DNA from 2 places in the Thermosyntropha tengcongensis genome. Region 1 is predicted to be linked to the other one. Evidence: riboswitches for the same ligand, from Rfam matches in the RefSeq annotation. Region 1 holds a riboswitch; the other holds the start of a gene.
What was found. A riboswitch is a leader RNA that binds a small molecule or an ion and turns the genes downstream of it on or off. The one in region 1 is predicted to bind S-adenosylmethionine.
Positions count from the first base shown of each region.

Region 2: linked by a shared signal. The riboswitch ahead of ACZ42E_RS05660 (methionine ABC transporter ATP-binding protein) and the one ahead of ACZ42E_RS10480 (O-acetylhomoserine aminocarboxypropyltransferase/cysteine synthase family protein) in region 1 are both predicted to bind S-adenosylmethionine.

Region 1 covers NZ_AP042437.1:2,152,357-2,162,514, forward strand. Annotated here, with positions in the region: gene ACZ42E_RS10470 (S-layer homology domain-containing protein) at 1-1,443, shown strand, start outside; gene metA (homoserine O-acetyltransferase MetA) at 1,483-2,406, opposite strand; gene ACZ42E_RS10480 (O-acetylhomoserine aminocarboxypropyltransferase/cysteine synthase family protein) at 2,452-3,732, opposite strand; SAM riboswitch class I at 3,818-3,922, opposite strand; gene ACZ42E_RS10485 (iron-containing alcohol dehydrogenase) at 4,037-5,239, opposite strand; gene ACZ42E_RS10490 (aldehyde dehydrogenase family protein) at 5,256-6,815, opposite strand; gene ACZ42E_RS10495 (TetR/AcrR family transcriptional regulator) at 6,790-7,392, opposite strand; gene ACZ42E_RS10500 (glutamine--tRNA ligase/YqeY domain fusion protein) at 7,817-9,550, opposite strand; gene ACZ42E_RS10505 (HDIG domain-containing metalloprotein) at 9,615-10,158, opposite strand, start outside.
Region 2 covers NZ_AP042437.1:1,181,462-1,191,619, reverse strand. Annotated here, with positions in the region: gene ACZ42E_RS05685 (bifunctional 3,4-dihydroxy-2-butanone-4-phosphate synthase/GTP cyclohydrolase II) at 1-949, shown strand, start outside; gene ribH (6,7-dimethyl-8-ribityllumazine synthase) at 971-1,432, shown strand; gene ACZ42E_RS05675 (DUF1646 family protein) at 1,639-2,694, shown strand; gene ACZ42E_RS05670 (MetQ/NlpA family ABC transporter substrate-binding protein) at 2,747-3,571, opposite strand; gene ACZ42E_RS05665 (methionine ABC transporter permease) at 3,576-4,253, opposite strand; gene ACZ42E_RS05660 (methionine ABC transporter ATP-binding protein) at 4,285-5,310, opposite strand; SAM riboswitch class I at 5,384-5,486, opposite strand; gene mnmL (tRNA modification radical SAM protein MnmL/YtqA) at 5,602-6,543, shown strand; gene ACZ42E_RS05650 (L-lactate MFS transporter) at 6,564-7,847, shown strand; tRNA gene ACZ42E_RS05645 (tRNA-Leu) at 7,940-8,026, shown strand; gene ACZ42E_RS05640 (helix-turn-helix transcriptional regulator) at 8,157-9,437, shown strand; gene ACZ42E_RS05635 (hypothetical protein) at 9,520-9,786, shown strand; gene ACZ42E_RS05630 (hypothetical protein) at 9,862-10,023, shown strand.

The DNA of each region.
Region 1 (10,158 bases):
TACCAGGCCTTCAAATATTCAAACCTGACAGAAGTAGTAATAGAAGGGGTTCGCTTCGCCTCGGTCGAAGATCTTATGCCCGGAGACGAAGTAAAGATAAGCCTGGAAAACAATACTATAACCAGGATAAAACTTATCAAGGCCAAACAGGAAATGAGCCTGAAAGGCCAGGTAGTGGAAAACCTGTATGAAAGGAAGCTGCTGGTCATCGAAACCAGCGACAAAAAAATCCAGGCCCTGCCGGTAGCCTCGGGAGTCAGGATAACGATAGACGGGGTAAAATCCCCTGTGCTCGCTGATATATTAAAAGGGGACAGTATTGAAGCCGTGGTAGAAGGAGGAGAAATAACCTCCATAAAAGTAAACAACCGCTATACAGGAAACAGCTTAAGCGGCACGGTAATCGCGGTAGACATAGTAAGCCGCACCCTGGTATTGAAAGACAGCGCCGGCAGCCTCATAACCTATGAGGTAAGCAAAGCTGCTGACATAAAAATTGACAGTAAAACCGCCTCTCTGTCAGATGTCAAAAAAGACATGAAAATAAAGATAGAGCTTCTGGGGAACAAGATAATCTACATTGAGAACACCAGCCAGCAGGCAGGGCGGATTATTTCCGTAAATCCTGACCGCAGCCTCCTGTCCGTCAAAGAAGACAGCGGCTATACCAATACCTACAAAGTAAGCAGCAGTGCGGATATCCAGATCCAGAACATAACCAGGGCCAGGCTGAACGACCTTAAGGCAGATGACTATATAGAGTTCAAGCTCAACAGTGAAGAAATAATAACCGAAATAAAAGTAAAGAGAGTGATAAATTATGAAATAACCTCGGTAAGCAGCAGCTATCTGCGGGTCACCGACAGCAACGGAAACTCCTCTTACATTGAGGACAGCGACCGGCCGGAAATAATTATCCCCGGCATCAGCTATCCGCGCTTAAGCGATTTCAGAAAAGGCGATAATATCAAAGTAACTTTTATAGGATTCAAGGTGCAAAAAATAGAGCTGGCATCGGCCATGGCCGGACAGATAACCGATATAGACACCTATACCGGCACCATAACCTTAAGCACCTTTGAAGGCAAAACGGTGCGTTCTACCTTTGCCAGCGGTTCCAGAATAATTGACAGCGGCAAAAACTACTACAACCTGCGCTATCTCAGCACGGGGGACCGGGTAAAAATCATGGAAAATGCTGATGGCAGCATAAACATATACCTCATGGCCAAAAATCGCATCCGTTTTGCTGAGTTTGCCGGCAACAACACCGAACTCCTGGCCAAGAGGAGCTCCGGCTATACCTATGATCGCTATAATCTCGCTCCCAGCTGCTATATCCACAAAGGGAACACCATTTTAAGCTATCGGGACATTGTCGAAAACGACTGGCTTGACATTTATGTACTTGACAACACCGTCTACGAAATAGAAAAAATATAAGCCTAACTTAAAAGCCCGGGAAGAGCTTTCTTCCCGGGCTTATTTATTGCTATCTGCATACAGATCATAGGGAGTGAGCTGATATACATAATAGTTGAGCCAGTTGGTAAAAATAAGGCTTCCATGGCTGCGCCAGCGTACAATCACATCTTTATTCGGATCGTCATCTATAAAATAATGGCGCGGAATATTTATCGGTTCCCCTTTTCTTATATCTCTCTCATACTCTTCTTTCAGGGTATAGGCGTCATATTCCGAATGTCCCATAGCAAAAACCTGACGCCCGTCTTTGCTTATCACCAGGGCTACCCCGGCCTCATCAGATTCCAGAAGTATTTCCAGCTCCGGCACCTTTTCTATCTCTTCCCGGTGCACTTCCGTATGCCGGGAATGAGGGATAAAAACTTCATCATCCAGCCCCCGCATCAATTCACAGCGGGGATTGTTTATGCGGTGTTTAAAAACTCCAAACATCTTCTCCGGCAGCAGATAATTGTGTATCCCGTAGTGATGGTAAAGAGCTGCCTGGGCTGCCCAGCATATATGAAAAGTAGATGTAACATTCTCCACCGTATAGTCCATAATCTCCTTAAGCTCTTTCCAGTAGGCCACATCCCCAAAGCGCATTTTTTCCACCGGGGCTCCGGTTATTATCATCCCATCATATTTGAGATGTTTTATGTCGCTGAAAGTCTTGTAAAAAGTCTTCAGGTGTTCCGCCGGCGTATGTTTGGACTGATAGGTCTCGGTTGTCAAAAGGTCAATCTCAATCTGAATCGGAAAATTGGAAAGCATCCTCAAAAGCTGGGTTTCTGTAACCGTCTTGATCGGCATAAGGTTGAGGATGGCAATCCTTAAAGGCCTTATATCCTGGTGCAGAGCCCGGTATTCATTCATGACAAATATATTCTCGCTTGCCAGTATATCAGCAGCCGGCAGATTTTCCGGAATTATAATCGGCATCTCCTATCACATCCTCTCTTACGAAGGTTTACCTCATATTTATGCTTAAACCGCTTTATTTATAGCTTGTTCAAAATCAGCGATAATATCTTCTATATCTTCAATCCCCACCGATACCCGGATAAGATCCGGAGTTACCCCGGCTATACGCTGTTCTTCCTCCGTAAGCTGCCGATGGGTCATGCTGGCCGGATGCAGAACACTGGTTCTGGTATCGCCCAGATGTACTACCAGAGCTGCCAGCTTAAGGCTTTCCATAAACTTCTTGCCTTCCTTAAGCCCACCTTTGAGCCCGAAGGTTAAAATGCCGCCACAGCCCAGAGGCAGATACTTCTGAGCCAGCTGGTAGCTGGGGCTGTCTTCCAATCCCGGATAATTTACCCATGCCACTTTATCATGGTTTCTAAGGTAACGTGCCAGCTCCAGGGCATTTTCACTATGTTTCTTCATCCTCAAAGCCAGGGTTTCCAGGCTCATGTGCAGGAGGAAAGCCGTAAACGGGCTCATAGTAAGCCCCATATCCCGCATAAACTGCACCCGGGCCTTGGTTATATAAGCCAGATTGCCGAAGGTTTCCACATACCGCAAGCCGTGATAGGCCGGGTCCGGCTCCGTAAAAGTCGGAAATTTTCCGTTATCCCAGGGGAAATTGCCCCCATCCACTATTACCCCTCCTACGCTCCTCGCCTGACCGTCAATATACTTGGTGGTGGAATGGATAACTACATTAGCGCCGTGTTCCAGGGGCCGGCAGAGATAGGGGGTAGCAAAGGTATTGTCTATAATCAAAGGCACCCCTTTCTCCCTGGCAATCCTGCTGAACTTTTCAAAATCAAGCACATTAAGTCCGGGATTGCCGATAGTTTCAGCAAAAAGAGCCTTGGTATTCGGCCGGAAAGCCGCTTTAATCTCTTCCTCGTCAGCATCCGGATTTACAAAAGTAACCTCTATGCCTATTTTCTTAAAAGTAACCGAAAGCAGGGTAAAAGTCCCCCCGTAAAGGGTGCTGGCAGCCACAATATGTTCCCCTGCCTGGCATACATTTATAAGGGAAACCATAGTAGCTGCCTGGCCGGAAGAAGTAGAAAGGGCTCCTACCCCACCTTCCAGGGCAGCCATCTTTTTCTCAAACGCCTCCAGGGTAGGATTGCTTATCCTGCTGTACATATGGCCTTCTTCCCTAAGGTCAAAAAGGCCTGCCACATAATCGGTACTGTCATAATAAAAAGTGGTGCTTTCATATATAGGCAAAATCCTGGGTTCTCCAGGTTTGGGTTCATAGCCTGCCTGTACCGCCTTGGTCTCAAACTTCCAATCCCTGGTCATCTTATATGCTCTCCTCCTTGTTTTTTAAAATAAAAACAAAAACCACTTCCCCGCGACAAGAAGTGGCCATCCTCTAAGCCTGCACTTCTCATCTCTCAGGGAAAATCCCTGCAGGAATTGGCACATTTCTGGATAAACCAGCTGTTGCCGGGTTTCATCGGGCCCGTCCCTCCACCTCTCTTGATAAGAAGCTTCTCCTCTTCAATTTTGATTAGATATGATTATATACGATAAAAACCTTTTTGTCATCAAAAAAATAAAACAAGGGGATGGATTTTTTTATCCCCTTGTTTTACCTTTTGTCTTAAGGCTGGCAGCCAAAACATTCCTTTAAAATAGGCTTTACCTGTTCTTCAGGCAGCGGGTAGGCTATACCGCTCGGATCCAGTTTTACTGCCCAGAACATCAAATCCAGGAACTGTTCATTCACTTCCACATCGTTTATATCGAAAGAAGGTTTAAAACCGCAGTCTTCCATAAGCTTGAGGATTTTTTCCCGCACCTTTTCAATTATAGAAAGTTCATCCCCGTTTTCATCTACCCCAAAAGCAAAAGCGAGATCTTTAGCCTTGCGCGCAAAATGCTGCGGATAGTACTTCATCACCGCCGGCAGGGCTACCCCTACTGCCTGGCCGTGGGGAATTCTCAGCTGTCCTCCTACCGCATGGGCTATATTATGCACCGGATAAAACATGCCGGACATGGCAAACCCCATAATAGCCAGGTTGCTGGCAATCAGCATACAGGTGCGGGCCTCCAGGTTAGCCCCTTCATTAACCGCCAGGGGAAGGTACTTTAAAATAAGCCTTATCGCCTGAATAGAAAGGCTGTCAATCATGGGATTGGCCCCCGGAGAAGTAAGCCCTTCCACAGCATGGCCTAAAGCGTCAAACCCGGTGCAGGCTGTCATATGGGGAGGAAGGCTTACCGTAAGGTCCGGGTCCAAAAGGGCATAATCAGCCGCGATATAAGGGTGCAGAAGGTCTCCCTTTACCCTGGCTTCTTCATTGTATATAACAGCAATGGGGGAAACTTCCGACCCGGTGCCAGCAGTCGTCGGGATAGACACATTAGGAATATTAAGCGGCTTGCCCAGCGGCCTGATATAAGGTCCCACATTGCCGGGCATAAGTTCCTTTATATCCGTTGCTCCCATACCCAGCATAAGCTTTACGCCTTTTACCGAATCTAAAACACTTCCCCCTCCCAGTCCCAGAAGGCCATCTACCGCATTTACCCGACACCAGCGGGCACAGTCGTTGATAACCCGCATAACCGCATCCTGTTCAATCGCGTCATATATGCCTACAAGCTTAGGTTCCCCCTGTACCTCAAAAATCTCCTTTATCTGGTCAGCTATACCTGCCTTAACCAGCCCCTGGTCGGTAATAACAGCCACCCTTTTCGCTCCCATCTCCATAAACCGCTGGGGGGCAAAGGTGCGGCAGCCAGAGCCTACTTCCACAATGGTGCGGAAATCCCACACAAAATATTTAGGTGTAGCCATAAAAATCCCCTCCCCTCTACTTGTTAAGCCCAATCAGGCTGAACATAATCTTGTCATTCGCATCCGGTGTCAAATCCTGGCATATATGCTTGACTTCACTGTAGGCCATAAGGGCATGGTACCAGTTCTCCCGTCCGTATCCGCTTTCCTTGTAACCGCCAAACGGTACATCCGGCCTCAAAACATGCCAGGTATTAATCCATACCGTGCCGGTACGCATCCGTGAGGCTACCTTCTGGGCTTTGGCTACATCCCGGCTGCATACCCCGCCTCCCAGCCCATAGGGGCTGTCATTGGCAATACTGATTGCCTCATCCAGGTCATCATAAGGTATGACGCACTGTACCGGGCCAAAAATCTCCTCCCTCACCTGTCGCATGGAATTGTTGCAGTTGACAAATATGGTGGGCTGAAAGAAAAACCCATTATCATAAATGCCGCCTGTCAAAACATTTCCGCCATAAGCTATCTCTGCCCCTTCTTCCAGGCCAATCCTTACATACTCCTTAATCGTGTTAAGCTGCTCCTGGGAAGCTATAGGCCCCAGATCAGTTGCCATATCCAGCTGGTTGCCGATAGTAAGCTTCTTTATCTTGGCAATCAGCTTATCAACCAGGGCATCATGCAATTTTCTCGGCACAATCAGCCGGGTTCCCGATTCACATACCTGCCCGGAATGAAAAAGAAATGCAAAAAGGGTCATATTGCAGGCCACATCCAGGTCAGCGTCTTCCAGAACGATAAGCGGAGATTTTCCTCCCAGCTCCAAAGTTACCCTTTTAATACCTTTGGCTGCCTGTTCGGCAATCCTTCTCCCTACTGCCGTTGAACCGGTAAAAGCAATCTTATCCACTTCCGGATGTCCAGCCAGGTAGTCCCCCATACTGGAACCTGGCCCGGTAACTACATTAAACACCCCGGCAGGAACCCCCGCATCATGCAGGATTTTGGCCAGCTCCAGGGTAGTAACCGGGGTTATGCTGGCTGGTTTCATGACAATACTGTTTCCCATAGCCAGAGCCGGTGCAAATTTAAAAGCAGCCAATATCATGGGAAAATTCCAGGGGGTTATGCCTGCACATACCCCTATCGGTTCCCTCTTTATATAGCTGTGCATAGGGGCAATCCAGGGAGGACACATGGCATGTTCTATTTTAGGGAGTTCCCTTATAAGAGCTGCCGAAATAGCCAGGGATGCCGCCACCGACGCCACATCCACCGTACTTGTGCGCCTTATGGTCCCGCCGGATGTCAAGGACTCCAGGTAAGCAAGCCTTTCCTTATTGGCCACCACCATGAGGGCCGCATTAAAAAGTATCTCCGCCCTTTCTTCCGGTTTTTTATCGCTCCACACGCCGGACTCAAAAGCCTGCCTGGCCGATGCCAGGGCTTTATCCACATCATTCCTGTTTCCCCGGGGAACCCTGGCCACCACTTCCCGGGTAGATGGATTTATAACTTCCATCATGTCCCCGCTGTCGCCAGGCATAAAAGCTCCGTCAATAAACATGCCGTACTCCATAACTTCCGCCATGACAAACCCTCCTTTTTTACTGTTCTTTATCCAGGCAGGCATACTGCAAAAAGTCCCGGGCAATAATCCCTGCTATCTTTTCTACCCTGACCTCTTCAGGGTGCATAAGCCACTGGATAATAAGGCCATCCAGCAGGGCTACCAGCATAACCGCCTTAACCTGGTCTTCTTCATCCTCTTTCCCGTTAAGCTTTTGCAAAAACTGCCGCATCAGGTTGTGATAATCCCTGTAAGTTTCCTTAAACTTCGCTTTAAGCTCATCATTGCCCATAAAAGCTTCCTGCAGGAGGTAAAGGTTGAGCTTTCCCCTCTCTTTGGCCTGCAGGACCAGGTTCAGCCCTTCATAAACAATCTTTTCCGGCTTCTCCCCATCCATATAGTCAATGCCTTTCAAAAATCCCTGTATAAGCTCATCAAAATGCCTTACTGTAACCTCATAAACCAGCTCATCCTTGCTGGGGAAATGATAAAAAAGCGTTCCCTTGCTTATCCCTGCTTCCCGGGCAATATCAGCCAGGCTGGTTCCCCGCACCCCCTTTTCCATAATTAACCTGGCAGCCACCTCCAATATCTTCTGCCGACTGGTCACCTCTTTTCCTTCTTCTTCATAAGCTGGCACCTCTACTTCCTCCTCTCGGTCGTACGCCCGCCCGACTAAAGCTATTATAGAATAAAAATTCTGAAAATATTGTCGAACCAGCACTTCTCACTCAATAAAAAATTAAGGAGGAAAACGACATCTGCTTCCTCCTTTTTGAAGTTTGTATTCTGTTAAAGCCGCTTACAGAACAGGCACAACCCCTTCTTTGGGCAAAATCCCCTGTCCTTCCGGACTCATTACAAAATCTATAAATATCCTGGCAAGCCCTTGGGGTTCCCCTTTTACCACATAGATAAAAGGCCTGGCTATCTTATATTTGCCGCTTAAAATATAAGGTTGAGCCTCCCTATCTCAAAATTATATTGACATTCCCGTCCCGGCAAAACCCGGACGCCTTCCCGCAAAGCCTTAAAAAAGCTGCCCTTTCTCCCGGCTTTCTCTTCTATTCCTTATCCTTCACCTTGGCCCAGGTATCCTTAAGCCCCACTATGCGGTTAAAAACCGGCCTCTCCGGCGCAGAATCCGGATCTACGCAGAAATAGCCGTGCCTCAGGAACTGGAACCGTTCTTCCACCTTTACATTTTTAAGGAGAGGTTCTGCCAGGCATTCTGTCAAAACCGTCAGCGAATCCCGGTTTATCTTGTCGGTAAAGCTTAAGCCGTCTTCATCATTATCCGGATCCGGCACTGTAAACAGGTAATCATAAAGCCTTACCTCACAGGGAACTGCATGCGAAGCCTCCACCCAGTGCAGGGTGCCCTTAACCTTGCGGGAAGCGTTGGCCCCCCCGCTCCTGGATTCCGGGTCATAAGTGCAGCGCAGCTCCACTATCCTGCCGGTTGCCGGATCTTTTACCACTTCCTCGCATTTTATAATATACGCGCTCTTAAGCCTTACTTCCCCTCCCGGCTTCAGGCGGAAAAACTTCTTCGGGGGATCTTCCATAAAATCTTCCGCTTCTATATAAATATCCCTGCCAAAAGGCACCCTGCGGGTGCCCATTTCCGGCATTTCCGGGTTATTTTCCGTTTCCAGCCATTCTATCTGTCCTTCCGGATAATTGGTAATCACCACTTTGAGCGGGTTTAATACCACCATAGCACGGGGAGCCCGCTTATTAAGGTCTTCCCGCACACAGTGCTCCAGAAGGGCAATATCTACCACGCTGTCCCTTCTGGCTACCCCTATCCGTTCACAAAAGTCGCGGATCGCTTCCGGGGTATACCCCCTTCTCCGCAAACCGGCTATGGTAGGCATCCGGGGGTCATCCCAGCCTTTCACATAGCCTTCATCTACCAGAATCTTGAGCTTTCTCTTGCTCATAACCGTATAAGTAAGGTTTAAGCGGGCAAACTCAATCTGCCTGGGACGCCCTTCTACCTTCACATCCTTCTGGTAGTCAATATTGTCCAGCACCCAGTCATAAAGCGGCCGATGGTCGGCAAACTCCAGGGTGCACAGGGAATGGGTAATCCCTTCCAGCGCGTCTTCTATCGGATGGGCATAATCATACATGGGATATATGCACCACTTGTCCCCGGTGCGGTGGTGAGCTGCGTGCTGGATGCGGTAAATAACAGGGTCCCGCATATTTATATTGCCGGAAGCCATATCAATCTTGGCCCTCAATACCCGGGAACCATCCGGGAATTCCCCATTTTTCATGCGCTCAAAAAGCTCAAGGTTCTCCTCCACGCTCCGGTTGCGGTAGGGGCTTTCCTTTCCCGGCTCAGTCAAAGTGCCCCGGTATTCCTTTATCTCCTCCGCGCTGAGGTCGCATACATAGGCTTTGCCTTTCTTTATGAGCTCTACGGCATACTCATACATCTTGTCAAAATAGTCGGAAGCGTAATAAAGCCGGTCTTCCCAGTCAAAGCCCAGCCACTTCACATCCCTTTTTATAGCCTCCACATATTCCTCATCTTCCTTGGTCGGATTAGTGTCGTCAAAGCGCAGGTTGCAGAGGCCGCCGAACTTTTCCGCCATGCCAAAATCGATGCATATAGCCTTGGCATGTCCTATATGGAGATAACCGTTAGGCTCCGGGGGGAAGCGGGTATGCACCCGCCCTCCATTCTTCCCCTGCCGCAAATCTTCCCGGATAATATCTTCTATAAAATTGCCGCCCTTATTTTCCTCTTCCGCTGGCAGAATCTTTTCTTCCTCCTTGCCCATTTTATTCCTCCTCCTGTGTCTATTTCAAAATGCCCATTACCATATACTCCCGATAACAATAATATTACTTTATTATATTCTCTTTGGCAACTTGCGGCTTTCCATCCATTTTTAACTTCCGGCAGGCAGCCAGAAACTTTTCTACATCTTTTTCCTCTTTCTCCTTAATCTCCTCGGTAAGCCTCCCCCTTCCCAGCCTGTCGCACAGGGCCAGAAGAGCCACCTCCCCTTCATCCACCTCTTTTAACATACCAGGAAGGTCGGCAAACGGAAGCCCTTTCACCACAAACAAAACCTGCATATGCCACCTGACCAGGCTTACTATCCTCCTTACCAGCTCTTCTTCCAGCGCAAAATGGGCAAGAAACTCCCCTGCCATTTCCCCTCCTATTTTGTCATGGTCATAGGCAGTAATCCTTCCCCTGCGCACCGCTGTAGCCTTAATCTTTCCCAGGTCGTGCAGAAGGGCTGCCCACATAAAAGCCCGGGGGTTTTTGCTTAAATCCCTTCTCCTGGCTGCCTCGTCAACTACCAGCAGGGTATGGTTCCACACATTCCCTTCCGGGTGATGGCGCAAATCCTGCTCAATTTCCTTAAGTTTGGACAGC
Region 2 (10,158 bases), 970 kb from region 1:
TTTTACCGTATCGGTTGATTACAAAACAGTTACCACGGGCATATCTGCTTTTGAAAGAGCAGCTACCGTTAAGGCACTTATTGATCCGGAAAGTAAGCCGCAAGATTTCAGAAAACCAGGCCATATTTTCCCTTTAAGATACAAAGAAGGGGGAGTACTGCGCCGGGCAGGGCATACGGAGGGTTCTATTGACCTGGCCAAACTGGCAGGTCTTTATCCTGCTGCGGTAATATGTGAGATTATGAATGAAGATGGAACTATGGCCAGGGTTCCCGAACTTATGGAATTTGCCCGCAAGCATGATTTGAAAATAGTGACGATTGCTGACCTTATAGAATATAGAAGACGTACAGAAAAGCTTATAAGAAGAGTGGAAAGCACTCTATTGCCTACAATTTATGGGGACTTTACCGCTGTTGCCTATGAGTCGCTGCTTGATGGCCAGGGGCATCTGGCGCTGGTTAAGGGTGAATGGAAAGAGGATGAACCTATTCTGGTGCGGGTACATTCTGAATGTTTGACTGGCGATGTATTTGGTTCTAAAAGGTGTGATTGTGGTGAACAGCTGGCTGCCGCCCTTACCATGATTGAAAAAGAAGGCAGGGGAGTTCTTCTCTATATGCGTCAGGAAGGCCGTGGCATTGGCCTGGTAAACAAAATAAGAGCTTATAAACTGCAGGATATGGGCCGTGATACAGTAGAAGCAAACCTGGAACTGGGATTTCCTGCTGACCTGCGCGACTATGGAATAGGAGCCCAGATTTTAAGTGATTTAGGGGTAAGGAAAATGAGGCTTATGACTAACAACCCGAAGAAGATTAAAGGGCTGGAAGGGTATAATCTGGAAGTGGTAGAAAGGGTGCCCATTGAAATCGAAAGCCGCCGGGAAAATGAAAAGTATTTAAAAACCAAGAAAGAAAAGATGGGGCATATGCTGGCTAAACTATAGATTGTAAGGAGGAAAAGGGTTATGCGCATATATGAAGGGAAGCTTTTAGGGGAAGGCCAAAAGATTGGTATAGTAGTTTCGCGTTTTAATGAATTTATAACCAGCAAGCTTTTGAGTGGCTGTCTTGATGCATTAAAAAGACATGGGGTAGAAGATGAAAATATAGATATAGCCTGGGTGCCGGGAGCTTTTGAGATGCCTCTGGCAGCGCAGAAAATGGCTGCTAAGGAGTATGAAGCGGTAATATGCCTGGGTGCGGTAATAAGAGGGGCTACCCCGCATTTTGAATATGTTGCTGCTGAAGTGACCAAGGGAATAGCTCAAACCAGCCTGGCCAGCGGAAAGCCTATCATATATGGGGTAATTACTGCTGATACCCTGGAACAGGCTATAGAAAGAGCAGGTACCAAAGCAGGCAATAAAGGTGCTGATGCTGCTTTGACGGCTATAGAAATGATTAATCTTTTGAAAGAAATAGAATAGTAATATAAAGAGCGATCCCTTAAAAATAAAGGGGTCGCTATTTTATTGGGGGAAATTTAATTACATTATTAAATTATACGAAAAGACAAAAAAATAAAAAATTCGCAAAAAAATGATAAATTTTTTGCTACCCTTTATAAATAATTTGATAAAATTATAATGGGTAAAAATTTAATACTATTAAATTACAGCAGGGAGAGATGGTAATGGTTATTACAGGACTGGTCGTTATTCTTCTATTAGTCTTGGTACTGCCCTTCGCTTTTAAGATAGTGGAGGAACAGCTGGAGATTTTCCTTTTTATTATGGGAATTGCAGCTGCCCTGATTTCTGGAGTCATGAACCGGGAACTCTTCATTGCTGCCCTCGAACATCCCATTATGATAGCCTCGGCTGTTTTTATCGCTGGTGCCCTCTTTCACATCCTGCGCGAACCGTTCACAGGCTTTATGCAAAATATTTTCAATAAAATTCCCGTGCCGGTAGTTGTTTTTTTGGTAATAGTAATATTAGGTTTGCTGTCAAGTATCATTACGGCGATTATTGCCTCGATTATTCTGGTGGAAATAATCTTCCAGCTGCCTCTTAAAAGGAGGCATAAAATAGTGATATGCGTAATTGCCTGTTTTTCCATAGGGTTAGGTGCTGCATTGACTCCCATCGGGGAACCCTTGGCTACTATCGCTATTGCCAAGCTTAATCAGGAGTTTTTATATCTGGTAAAACTTTTAGGGAAATTCATCATACCTGCGGTTATAGTTTTTGGAGTTTTGGGAGCAGCCTATGCTGCCTGGGCAGTAAAGGAAGAAAAAGATGTGCCTTCCTGTGACCTGGCTGTAACTGTGGAAGAAGAAGCTGAAGAAATGGAGCAGGATACCTGGCGGGGGATAGTAATAAGGGCATTAAAGGTGTATCTTTTTGTTATGGCCTTAACCTTTTTGGGGGAAGGGTTCTATCCCTTGATAGATGCCTATGTTTTAAAGCTTGACTATCGTCTGCTTTACTGGGTAAATACGGTTTCGGCGGTTCTGGACAATGCCACCCTTACAGCAGCGGAAATAAGTCCCAAAATGAGCACCATGCAGATTGAAGCTGTTCTTATGGGGCTTATTATTTCCGGAGGCATGCTAATTCCTGGCAATATTCCGAATATAATATCAGCTTCCAAACTGCGGATAACCAGTACGGAATGGGCTAAAATAGGGGTGCCCCTGGGGGCAATAGTCATGGGGATTTTTTATGTTATCCTTTTTGTTTTATAAATTTATTGAAAACAGGCTTAAAGAGGGGGGGAGTTCCCCCTCTTTTTTACATTTAGAAGGCTGGTACACAAGAACCATTATATTTTTCTTCCAGGAATTTTTTAACAGCAGGAGACTGCAATGCTTTAGCCAGTTTTTGGATATCTTCCCGGTTTTCGTCTCCTGGCCTTACTACCAGTATATTAGCAAATGGAGAGTCTTTAGGTTCCATAAAAATTGAATCTTTTACTGGATTGAGGTTGGCTTCCAAAGCATAGTTGCTGTTTATCACACAGGCATCCAAATCTTCCAGGGCTCTGGGCAGCATGGGGGCATCCATCATTACTATTTTTATATTTTTCGGATTTTCTACGATATCTTTTTCAGTAGCCGTTACCCCTGCCCCTTCCTTAAGCTTTATAAGACCGGCTCTTTCCAGTACCATAAGGGCCCTGCCGCCATTAGTGGCATCATTGGGTATTCCTATTTGTGCCCCTTTAGGAATATCAGCGATTTTTTTGAATTTATTTGAATATACTCCCATGGGTTCATTGTGTACTTTTACAACTTCCCGCAGATCAGCATTGTTTTTGGCATTAAAATCGTCTAAATAAGGACGATGCTGAAAGAAGTTGGCATCAATCTCACCGTCTACCAGAGCAGGATTTAACAGGACATAATCGGTAAATTCTTTAATTTCCAGTTCTATTCCTTCTCTAGCCAGCTCAGGTTTTATAATTTCCAAAATTTCGGCATGAGGTTTGGCGGTTGCTCCCACTACCAGTTTTTTGGTTTCTTTTTCCCCACCCTTTTGAGCTGTCTCTTTTTGGCCGCATCCTGCAGTTCCAGCTATCAGCAGGATAAGAGAAAGGGCAAGTGCTAAAAGTTTTTTGTTCATAGATCTACCTCCTCTTTTCAGTTAGTTTGTTGGTTGTTTTATCACCAAGCGTTTGAACACCTTGTACCATGAAGATAAGCACTATAACAGTTGTCCACAGTATAAGGTTGTCATAACGCTGATAACCATAATAATAGGCAAGGGTTCCCAGTCCTCCTCCTCCTACTATACCAGCCATGGCTGAATAGCCTATGAGGTTTATCGTGGTTATGGCTATGCCTAAAGTTATGGAAGGAAGAGCTTCCGGTATCAAAACCTTGGTAATTATCTGCCAGTTAGTAGCTCCCATGGAGAGGGCTGCCTCGATAAGTCCCCATTCGATTTCTTTAAGGGAAGTTTCTACCATCCTGGCTACAAAAGGTATGGCAGCCAGGGTTAAAGGGACGATAGATGCAGTCGTTCCTATATAGGTTCCTACTATCATGCGCGTCAGTGGTATAATAAGGATCAAAAATATAATAAAAGGTATAGATCTTACTGTATTTACAAGAAAAGCCAGTATCCGGTTCAGAAAAAGGTTTTCAGCTATATGGCCTTTTTCAGTAATAACCAGGATTATGCCCAGGGGAAGCCCCAGGATATAACTTAATCCGGTAGATATAAGTATCATATAAATAGTTTCCCAGGTTGCCTTGAGAACTTTTTCAGCTATTATGCCATAATCACCGGAAAATATGATCATAAACGCATGTACATCAAAACAGTGCAAAAGATCAAGCATGTTTTAACACCTCAATTTCCAGTCCGTTATCTTTGAGAAAATCCAATGCTTCTTTAATTATCAAGGGCTCTCCTATAATTTCTAATATTAAATTGCCAAAGGGAGTATCTTTAACCCGGTCGATATTTCCATAGAGTATATTGGCTTGAATGTCAAACTTTTTAATCATGGTCGAAATTATTGGTTCTCCAGCTGATGAACCGATAAAAGATATTCTTATAAGTTTGGAACCGCTGGCATTATTTTGGGCCAGGTGTAAAAGATCTTCCGGTACTTCACTTTTGATGATAGCATTCAGAAAACTGCGGGAGGTAGGAGTACCGGGATTAGAAAATATGGTTAAGACATCTCCTACTTCCACGATTCTTGATTTATCAATAACTGCCACCCGATCGCAGATTTGTTTTATTACATTCATGTCATGGGTTATTAGCAAAATGGTTATATGCAATTGTTTATTTATATCTTTAAGCAGTTTAAGAATAGAGCGGGTAGTTTCCGGATCCAGAGCTGAAGTTGCTTCATCTGACAAAAGTATTTTAGGATCATTAGCCAGCGCTCTGGCAATACCTACCCTTTGTTTTTGCCCTCCACTCAACTGAGAAGGATAAACCCTGGCTTTATCTTGAAGCCCTACCAGTTCCAGGAGTTCATTTACCCGTTTTCTGGCCTCGTTTATTGGAACTTTAGCGATTTCCAGAGGAAACATCACATTGTCAAATACAGTACGGGATGATAAAAGGTTAAAATGCTGGAATATCATGCCTATTTTTTGCCTGGCCAGGCGCAGTTCGTCTTTGTTAAGGAGGGTCATGTCCTGTCCATCAACAATTATATTACCGGAAGTAGGTTTTTCCAGCATATTTATACAGCGTATCAGGGTGCTTTTGCCAGCTCCGCTGAGTCCAATTATACCAAAAATTTCCCCTTTGTTTACAGTCAGGCTTACATTATCCAAGGCCAGAACTTGCTGATGAGGGGTAGTGTAGATTTTGGTTAAATTTTTGATTTGGATCAAATTACGCTTCCTCCTTAAAACTATTAATGCCTCTTTGTATTGGTACAAAGAGGCAAGATATGCTATATCTTATCTCTTATCTGCCAGACCTAAGATCTGCAGGAATTAGCACCTTGCCATTTTTTGGCGGTTGCCGGGCGTCATTGGGCCAGTCCCTCAGCCTCTCTCGATAAGAGGTTTCTCTATATATTATCTATTATTATTTGATTTTGTCGTAAATAATATTATCATTGTATACAGTGGCGGTCAATAGTAAAAATAATTTGAAAATATGATAAAGGCGGGATAGGTTTGGATACAAAACCTTTAACCTGGGACAACAAGAGATACCACAGCCTTAATTACCATTTGCGGCAAAAGTTTGGGCAAAAGGTTTTTAAACTTTCTCTTGATGCAGGGTTTACCTGTCCCAATCGGGACGGGACAATTTCCAGGGAAGGCTGTTATTTTTGCAGCAGCCGTGGTTCCGGTGACTTTGCAGGAGAAAGAGGAAAAAGCATTACTGAACAGATAGAGCAGATTAAAAAAATAATGCACAAGAAGTGGAAAGAAGGCCTCTATATAGCTTATTTTCAGGCTTTCACCAATACCTATGCCCCTGTAGACAGGTTAAGAAGGCTTTATCAAACTGCGCTGTCAAGTCCGGGAGTTGTAGGCCTGGCAATCGCTACCCGCCCTGATTGCCTCCCTGATGAGGTACTGGATCTCCTGCAGGAATTAAACGAACGTACCTACTTATGGGTAGAATTAGGGTTGCAGACTATACATGAGAGAACAGCCCGCATGGTAAATCTAGGCTATAATTATGAGACTTTCCTTAAAGCTTTGGAAAAATTGGGACAGCGGGGGATTGAGACAGTTGCTCACATAATACTGGGGCTTCCCGGTGAAGATTATGATGACATGCTTTTAACCGGAAAAACAGTGGGAAAGCTTCCTATCAAGGGGTTGAAGATTCATCTTTTACATCTTATGAAAGAAACGCCGCTTATGAGGTTTTATGAGGAAGGAAGGCTTAAGTTTTTGAGCCGGGAGGAGTATGTAAATACAGTAGTGGATATTTTAGAATATATACCTCCCGAAGTGGTGATTCACCGCTTAACAGGAGACAGTCCGCGCCATCTTCTGGTAGGACCGCGCTGGAGCCTTAACAAGTGGGAAGTTTTGAATGCTATTGATGATGAATTCATAAGGAGGAACAGCTGGCAGGGAAAGAGGTTTATAAATAGCTAGGGAGCAGGGGAGGAATTGTTATGCTCAGTAAAAGCAGAAGTTTTGCCAGTCAAAGGATTAAAGTATTTTTGGCAGCAGCATTTACCAGCCTCTGCCTGGGTTCAGTTTACAGCTGGAGCGTATTTGCCAATCAGCTCAAAGTAGAAAACCCGGATTGGAGTTTGGCGCAGATTTCTTTAATTTTCTCGATAATGGTTTTTACTTATACCATAACTGCTATTTTTGCTGGCATGTGGCAGGATAGGGTAGGCCCGCGCATGGTAGCGAGGAGTGGAGCAGTCATTTTAGGTTTAAGCATGATAACTGCTTCTTATATGAAAACTTTAACCGGTTTATATATTTTTCATGGTTTTTTAGCCGGTATAGGACGGGGACTTTCCTACGCCACCCCCCTTCCTACTGTGCTCAAGTGGTTCCCAGACAAGAGAGGCCTGGCGGGAGGTTTTATTGCCGGCATTTTTGGGGTAGGTGGGCTAGTTTTCAGTTATATTGCTGGAAGTATAATACAAAAAATTTCTTCCGTGCAGAGCGCTTTTTTGTATACTGGACTTATCTTTTTGGTGATTATGCTTTTTTGTGCGAGGTTTTTGACTAATCCACCACTATGTGGGGATGAAGACAAAACAGGCAATACTGGTTTTGACTTTAGTTATACCCCCGGAGAAATGCTAAGACAACCTGTTTTTTATGTTATTTTGTCTGTTTTTATACTGGGAGCTTTTCCGGGTCTGGTCCTTACCAGCAATGCGCAGATTATTATGCAGGCAATGGCAGGTTTATCAGCAACTCAGGCCTTAAATATTGTAGCTGCCATATCTGTAGTTAACGGTTTGGGAGGGCCGTTTTTTGGTTCCCTGCTTGACAAAATCGGTGAGAAAAATGCTCTTTCTCTGCTTTTGGCAGTGCTTATAGGAGCTCAGTTTGTACTTATAAAAACCAACGATTACAAACTGCTGGTGGCAGGGGCATGTATAGTCATGATGGCTTTAGGTGGGCTTTTTGGGATATTTCCAACCCTTATCGCCAACTTTTTTGGCACCCGCCATTTGGGAACCAACTACGGGCTGCTTTTTCTGGGGTTTGGCATATCAGCAGTTATTTCACCACGTGTAGCGGCTGTTCTGGCAGACCGGGCACGTAGTGCAGCATTACTGGCCGGAAAAGGGGGAATGCAGGTTAAAGAGGCATTGGCAGGGGCATTTTGCGAGGTTTTTGTTATTGGCATTGCTTTGTGTTTTATCGCCCTGTTTTTAGTTTTTATGATAAAAAAACCTGTTCCGAAACTGGACAAGCCTGATGGTTAAATAAAAAATTTTAAAAAGGTTTTGTTTTATCCTTGACAGGAGTTATATTTATGCTTTATAATTAATCTCGCTTGGACAAATAATAAAGGGATGCGGCAGTGGCGGAACTGGCAGACGCGCTAGATTCAGGTTCTAGTCCTGGTCACAGGGTGGGGGTTCAAGTCCCTTCTGCCGCACCAAATGAAAATTATAAGGGAGCTTTTAGCTCCCTTTTTGTTTTATGCAGTTTTTAATATTTATGTCTGGGTTACTTTGCTATAATATACCATGAAATGGTTTTATATTGAGGATTTGGGGGGCATTTTAAATATGAAGAGAAGTAAGGTGGAAAATATAAGTGCCCAGACGGCAGCTGTAAAAGATTATTTGCTTATTAATCCTTATTGTGATGAAGAAAATTTATTGCATGATTTAAAAATGACCAGAAATACTTTGTATCGCATTTTGTATGGTTTATCAGGTGATTCTGCTATATATGAAGATAAAAGGCAGTTAAAGATCATAAAAAACGGAAAAAAGCTTAGTCTGGATGATATAGTCGAATATTTAGAAAAAAATCTGGATGATCGTTGGGTTTTTAAAAAAACCGAACGTCTTTTGTATTTGTACCAGCTTCTGCACAGCAGGATTCCTTATGGTGGGGCCGAAATGGGATTGATACTGGACAATTATAAAAAAATTATGAAAGATTATAGTGAAAGATTACCTTCTGATGATAGCATAAGGAGGATGATATACCGCGATATCAATGAGCTGGAAGAGATGGGGATAGTTATAAAAAGGCCTTCCACAACTAACCGAAAATACTCGCTTGAAGAAGTTTATCTTCCCAAGCTTCCTCCCGAAAGCGCAGCAGCTGTTTACACTTCCATGCTGCTCTATGATAATACCCTTTTGGAACCGGTGATTGCAGCGGCCAGAAAAGAAATGGAAAAGACATTTGTTAAAAATAAACAGATATCTCACTATGTTGAAAATATAAAAAATAGGATTTATGTGGTAGGGGATACCTTAGCTAGACCTGAAAGGTTCAGCGGTATTTTAGGCAATCTTATAAAAGCAGTTACCGAAAATATCAGAGTGCGGATTGTTTACCTGCACCGGGATGGAAGTGAGGCAAAGCGCAAGCTGGAACCCCTGGGGATGGTTTGCAAGAGGTCGGTGTGGTATTTGCTGGCAAGGAGGGTTGGAGAAGCGAATAATGAGATAAGGGTTTACCGGGTGGATCAGATAAAAAGCGTCTCTTTAAATGAAAGGGAGATTTTTGAATATCCGGGGGACTTTAATCTGCATGAATATATTAAATCTAGCTGGGGTATTTTCTGCAATGACCCTGTACAAAAAGTTAAGGTAAAGTTTTCTTCAGAAGTGGCTTTCAGATTGAAAAATATAAAATATCATCCTTCCCAGCGTATTTTAACTGAATATAAAGATGGCAGCTTACTGGTAGAGTATGAGGTATGCGGGCTGGTGGAAATGCAGAGCTGGCTTATGCAGTGGGGAGATGATGCAGAGGTTATTGCACCTGAAGAATTGCGGGAGAGTATAAGAGAAAAAGCCAAAAAAATACTAGAAAAATATAGTTGTTAATATAAATATGTAAATGACGAAAGAAGGAGGAAAAGGTATTTTTTTGTTTAATATTAAAAATAAAAGGGAGGGATGATGGCTGATGAAAAATCAAGAACCTGAAATGGAGAAGCTGATGTTTATTTTAAAGAAACAGCCTAAGTTTACCGTACGGGTTAAAAATAGCCAGGGAGTAGAGAAAGAGTATTTTAATATAAATATTGGTTTGGAAAATGATAAGCTTGAAATTTTTGGCCTGGCTGATCTGGATGTCAGCCAGTGTGATTTTGATTTTCATGGAGAAGGAAGACATCTGTTTACGATTTATCCAAAGGATACAGAATATGTTTGGCTTAAAATATATAAATGATATAAATTGATAGGTATATTTAAGATTAGAATTATAAAAAATAAGCTCAGTATTACTTGAAATTTTGGTGATTTTATGTCGGCTAAGTTCTTTTTAGTAAATATTTCCGGGTATGTTCTGCCTCATGAGTACAATTCTTATGAAGCAGCCGCTGCCAATTGTGACCGCAATGAAATGGTTTTCCTGGCTGGCAGTTTGGAAGAGCTGGAATACTGCCTTAATTTTAGGAATGATTAATGAAAATGGTGTTTACCAGGCAAATCCTCTTTATGGCAAAAAATTACTTTAGTAATTTAATTTTTTTAACATTACCTATTTACTTCTTTAACAGACTAAATTAAAATAATAACGTGAAATTTTACATAAGGGGGA